One region of the Sodalis sp. RH21 genome, then DNA from elsewhere that is predicted to be linked to it. Evidence: predicted binding sites of a transcription regulator. Region 1 holds the regulator's gene; the other holds the start of a gene.

Region 1 (3,173 bases):
ACAACGGCCAAGGCCGGTGACAAGCGCAAGCGCAAACCGGTGAAAGTCGCCAAAAAAAGCAAACCCGTTGCGGCTGAAAAAGTCAGCGTGCAAAGCGTCAAAAAAACGAAGGTCCTGGTGGCAGCCAAATCCACCCGGGAAAAAAAAGCGGTTGCCGTACCGGCCGGTCGCAAAATAGCCAAATTCACCCCGCCGAAAAAAGGATATAAAAAGGGGTATGGCCGGCACCGAGCGATTCGCGAACAGGCCGCAGTTGAGCTGGTGGCCAACGACCAGCCGATAAAAATGAGCGACAGCCATAAAAAGCGCTACCAATCGGCCAAGCTCACCGCCATGAATAAACTGATGTCCCAGATGGGTAAACCCTATCGCTGGGGCGGGATGTCGCCCAATACCGGTTTTGACTGTAGCGGGCTGATTTATTACGCGTATAAAGATGTGGTGCGTATCCGTATGCCGCGCACCGCCAATGAGATGTATCATTTGCGCGACGCGGCGCCGGTGAAAAAAGGCGAGCTGGAAAGCGGGGATTTGGTTTTTTTCCATATATCCAATCGCGGCGCGGCGGATCATGTGGGTGTCTATCTGGGGAACGGGCGGTTTATCCAGTCACCGCGCACCGGACGGGATATCCGCATCAGTTATCTCAATGAAGATTATTGGCAGGATCACTATGTGGGCGCCCGCCGCGTTGTAACGCCGAAGAATATCCGCTAGGCGGGACGCTGCCGCTGTTTACCCGTGATGCGTTAATGAAAAAAGGAGCCTTGGCTCCTTTTTTCATTAACATACGGTTTCATTAACATACGGTTTCATTAACATACGGTTTCATTAACGAGCGGTTTCATCACCAAACGGTTTTATAACTAAACGTTTTATCGACTGGTCGCTCGCTAGCCGGCTTAGTTCATTACGGCGGTAAAGCTGAACACGATGATAACCAATAATGAAAAGACCGTGGTGAGTAATGACATTTTCAAATCGCTATCCATGGTTTGCCCTTATCATGTTGCGTGCCTGTGCGGTGGCCAGGGCGTCAATCAGGTGGTCGACGCGCTTTCGTGATAACGCCATTTTGGCACAATCGCCGCAAGAAAGCTCGCCGTTCGGCAGGCCCGGTTAACATTTAACGCTTTCACTTTGCCGCGGGATCAAGGAAAATTACCGGTTATTGTTATTGCGTCGTAAAGTGCTTGCGCCTTCGACAGGTTTTCATTCAGGGCGTTCAGGAGTATTCAAGGCATGGCAACCATAAAAGATGTGGCGAAACGCGCTAACGTATCGACCACCACCGTATCGCACGTGATTAATAAGACCCGTTTCGTAGCGGAAGATACCAAAATCGCCGTGCTGGACGCTATCAAACAATTACATTATTCCCCCAGCGCCGTGGCGCGCAGCCTGAAAATCAACCGTACCAAATCCATCGGTTTATTGGCCAGCACCAGTGAAGCCCCCTACTTTGCCGAAATTATCGAGGCCATAGAACATCACTGTTTCGCCAGGGGCTATACGCTGATTTTATGCAACTCCCATAACGATCTCGACAAACAGCGGGCCTACCTGGCCATGCTGGCGCAAAAGCGCGTCGACGGCCTGCTGGTGATGTGCGCCGAATATCCGGAACCGCTGCTGGATATGTTGGAAGAGTATCAGCATATCCCGATGGTGGTGATGGATTGGGGCGAAGCCCGCCGTGATTTTACCGATACCATTATCGATAATGCCTTTGCCGGGGGCTACATGGCCACGCAATATCTGCTTAAGCGCGGCCACCGGGCCATTGGCGCGATACCCGGCCAGTTGGCCCGCAATACCGGCGGCGGCCGCCATCGCGGATATTTGCACGCCATGGCCGAGGCGGGAATTCCCCTGACCGACCGGTGGATTGTGCAGGGAGATTTCGAACCCGAATCGGGCTATCTCGCCATGAAGCAGATACTGGCGCAGCCGCAGCGTCCCACCGCGGTGTTCTGCGGCGGGGATATCATGGCGATGGGGGCCTTGTGCGCCATTGACGAGTTGGGACTGCGCGTGCCCGATGATATTTCCCTTATCGGCTATGATAATGTTCGCAATTCGTGCTTTTTTTCCCCGGCGCTGACCACGATTCACCAACCCAAAGAAGAGCTGGGCGAGGCGGCGTTAACCATGTTATTGGATCGCATTACCAGTAAACGGGTAGCCGCCAAAAGCATTGAAGTGCATCCCAAACTCGTTGAACGGCGTTCGGTTGCCGACGGTCCTTTCCTGCCCTAGCCTGCCGGCGCCAGGCTTTGTGCGCTGGCGCGCATGTCTTCCCCGCGTTAGCCGCGTTTATCTCCGTACGGCGCCGAACCGACACAATATATTGCAATTCAATATTTTTTTACCAACTGTTATTGTTTCAGAGAGAAATCATTAAGTTATACTATGAAATACATTGCTATGTTAGCTATTGTCTAAACGGAAATGCAGGCTTATACTCAATATCGTTAACAATTATAACGAGTTGTCTTCTATATTTTTGAAAAGCATGTCGTGTTTACAAGCATGGCATCACCCTTTTTATAAAGCACGCGGCTAACAACCAGTCTTAGCTTTACTTTATATTCCTCTGTTTATGGTGGTACTTCAGACACCACGGATAACCGTGGATTCTTATAAAAGCCCGCAGGCATTGGCTTAGCTTTTCCTGACGGGGCATTACAGAATAAAGGTGATGGAGAAGCTATGAGTTCCTCGTGTGTTGAAGACCTGAGCTTTCATGATAACGCTTGGTATCGTATCGTCCATGAATTGCTCGCTGAAGCCGGTGTTGAAATCAATGGCTCAAGGCCTTTTGATATTCGTGTCAAGAACCCGGGTTTTTTTAAGCGGGTACTGCAAGACGGATCGCTGGGATTGGGCGAGAGCTATATGGATGGTTGGTGGGAATGCGATCGGCTGGATGTTTTTTTCCAACGCGTTCTCAGGGCTGGACTGGAAAATAAACTTCCTCATCATTTAAAGGATACCCTGCGCGTCGCCGCTGCCCGGGTGCTGAACCTGCAATCCAAAAAAAGAGCCTGGATAGTGGGTAAAGAGCATTATGATTTAGGCAACGACCTGTTCGAATTGATGCTTGATCCCTATATGCAGTACTCTTGCGGTTACTGGAGCCGGGCGCAGACCCTGGAACAGGCGCAGCAGGA
Region 2 (3,173 bases), 2.9 Mb from region 1:
AGCTGGCCCGCGGCCTGATCGCGCTGCCCGATGCCCTGCGCACCCTGCATCGGCCGCCGCCGGATATTTCCCTGGCCGATCTGGAATTGGGTAAACATCCGGCGCAGCGCCGGCTGATTCTGGAAGAACTGCTGGCTCATAACCTCAGTATGCTGGCGGTACGGGCCGGTGTGCGTAAAGATCTGGCGCTGGCGCTGACCGCCGATCATAGTCTTACGCAGCGGTTTTTGGCGTTGCTGCCCTTTGCGCCCACCGGCGCGCAGCGGCGGGTAACGGACGAAATCGAACGGGATTTGGCACAGCCGGTACCGATGATGCGTTTGGTGCAGGGCGACGTCGGATCGGGCAAAACGCTGGTGGCGGCGCTGGCGGCGCTGCGGGCCATCGCCCAGGGTAAGCAGGTGGCCTTGATGGCCCCCACCGAACTGCTGGCCGAGCAGCATGCGCAGACGTTTCGCCACTGGTTCGAGCCGCTGGGCATTGAAGTGGGCTGGCTGGCCGGTAAGCAAAAGGGCAAGGCGCGCATCGCCCAGCAGGAAGCGATTGCGGCGGGCAACGTGGGGATGGTGGTCGGCACCCATGCGATTTTTCAAGAACACGTGCTGTTTGCGGGGCTGGCGCTGGTGATTATCGATGAACAGCACCGGTTTGGCGTGCATCAGCGTCTGGCATTGTGGGAGAAAGGCCTGGCGCAGGGCTTTCATCCTCACCAGCTGATTATGACCGCCACGCCGATCCCGCGCACCCTGGCCATGACCGCTTATGCCGATCTGGATACATCGGTTATCGATGAATTGCCCCCGGGCCGTACGCCGGTGACCACGGTGGCCATCCCGGATACCCGCCGGGCGGATGTTATCCAGCGGGTACGGCAGGCCTGTTTGCAAGAGCAGCGCCAGGCTTATTGGGTCTGTACGCTGATTGACGAGTCCGATTTGCTGGAGGCCCAGGCGGCGCAGGCTACCTGGGAAGGGCTGGAGAGCGCGCTGCCGGATCTGCGCATCGGGCTGGTGCACGGCCGGATGAAGTCGCAGGAAAAACAGCAGATTATGCAGGCTTTCAAGACCGGCGAGGTGCAGTTGCTGGTGGCGACCACGGTGATTGAGGTGGGCGTGGATGTGCCCAATGCCAGCCTGATGATTATCGAGAACCCGGAGCGGCTGGGGCTGGCGCAGTTGCATCAGCTGCGCGGGCGCGTGGGCCGCGGGGCGGTGGCTTCGCACTGCGTGCTATTGTATAAATCGCCGTTAAGCAAGACCGCGCAGCGGCGGTTGCAGGTGCTGCGCGATACCAATGACGGGTTTGTGATTGCGCAGCAGGATTTGGAGATTCGCGGGCCGGGCGAGCTGCTGGGCACGCGCCAGACCGGTAATGCGGAGTTCAAGGTAGCGGATTTGCTGCGCGATCAGGGGATGATTCCGGAGGTGCAGCGGGTGGCGCGCCATATTCATGAACATTATCCTGACGCGGCCGCGGGGCTGATTGAACGCTGGATGCCGGAGCGGGTGCGCTATACCAATGCATAACGGCGCGATCTCCCTTTAACACGACTCGCTGTGGGTACCGTGTCGGCGGGAATCTGCGCCCGGATTGACTTATATCAACCGGCGGGGATGTCCGGCGAATGCAATCGTTTGCTTTTAAAAGCAGGATCATTAAAATGCCTCCTTTGCCGCCCAGGAAAGTCCTTTAACATGACCATGCCCTCTTCCGAAGTCGATGACGCACCGATTCCCGTTGCCAAAAGCGAGCTGATTTATCATCTGGATGATCGCCCACCCCTGGCGGAGACGCTGTTTGCCGCCTGCCAGCATTTGCTGGCGATGTTTGTGGCGGTGATCACTCCCGGCTTGCTGATTTGCCAGGCGCTGGGTTTGCCGGCGCAGGATACGCAGCATATTATCAGCATGTCGCTGTTTGCTTCCGGCCTGGCATCGATACTGCAAATTAAAACCTGGGGGCCGGTGGGGTCGGGTCTGTTATCGATCCAGGGCACCAGCTTTAACTTTGTGACGCCGTTGATTATGGGCGGGCTGGCGCTGAAAAACGGCGGCGCCGATGTGCCCACCATGATGGCGGCCCTGTTCGGCACGCTGATGGTGGCATCGTGCACCGAGATTTTATTGTCGCGGGTGCTGCATTTGGCGCGGCGCATTATTACGCCGCTGGTTTCCGGCATCGTGGTGATGATTATCGGCATTTCGCTGATCCAGGTGGGGCTGACCTCCATCGGCGGCGGTTTTGCCGCCATGGCCGATCATAGCTTCGGCGCGCCGAAGAATTTGCTGTTGGCCGGCATAGTGCTCCTGGTCATCATCCTGCTCAACCGCCAGCGCAACCCTTACCTGCGGGTCGCTTCGCTGGTGATCGCCATGGCGGTGGGCTATCTGGCGGCCTGGATGATGGGTATGCTGCCCGATACTCCCCCCGCGCCGGCGCAGTCGCTGATTATGGTGCCGACGCCGCTGTATTACGGCCTGGGATTTGACTGGGATCTGCTGGTGCCCCTGATGCTGGTATTTATGGTGACGTCGCTGGAAACCATCGGCGATATTACCGCTACGTCCGATGTGTCGGAACAACCGGTGCGCGGCCCTATCTATATGCGGCGCCTGAAAGGGGGCGTGCTGGCCAACGGGCTGAACTCCATGCTTTCCGCCGTGTTTAATACGTTCCCCAATTCTTGCTTCGGGCAAAATAACGGCGTGATCCAACTGACCGGCGTCGCCAGCCGTTATGTGGGGTTCGTGGTATCGCTGATGCTGATAGCGCTGGGGCTGTTTCCGGTGGTCAGCGGGTTCGTGCAGCATATTCCCGAGCCGGTGCTGGGCGGCGCGACCATCGTCATGTTCGGCACCATCGCCGCTTCAGGCGTGCGTATCGTGTCGCGCGAACGGCTTAACCGCCGCGCCATTATGATCATCGCGTTATCGCTGGCGGTAGGCCTGGGCGTGTCGCAGCAACCGCTGATATTGCAGTTCGCGCCGCAGTGGCTGAAAACCCTGATGTCTTCCGGCATCGCCGCCGGCGGCATCACCGCCATCGTGCTTAACCTGCTGTTTCCCCCCGAACACCATTAAGTCATTTTCATGTTTTTATGAGGCCGCTGTATCAATACAGCGGCTTTTTTTTGCCGGAAGCGCATTGGCTATTGAGAACCCTCGCTAATTACG

The links. Region 1 encodes PurR, which represses purine synthesis genes. Its sites were predicted from a motif close to CANGCAAACGTTTGCNTG; they were not measured.
Region 2: ACL2XP_RS26805 (nucleobase:cation symporter-2 family protein) is a predicted target of PurR. The motif match lies at 1,624-1,641, and genes of this name have one in related genera.

What each region holds. Positions count from the first base shown of each region.
Region 1 is NZ_CP178732.1:2,885,170-2,888,342, forward strand. It holds gene ACL2XP_RS13235 (C40 family peptidase) at 1-717, shown strand, start outside; gene ACL2XP_RS13240 (YnhF family membrane protein) at 903-992, opposite strand; gene purR (HTH-type transcriptional repressor PurR) at 1,243-2,259, shown strand; gene cfa (cyclopropane fatty acyl phospholipid synthase) at 2,713-3,173, shown strand, end outside.
Region 2 is NZ_CP178732.1:5,812,831-5,816,003, reverse strand. It holds gene recG (ATP-dependent DNA helicase RecG) at 1-1,526, shown strand, start outside; gene ACL2XP_RS26805 (nucleobase:cation symporter-2 family protein) at 1,695-3,080, shown strand.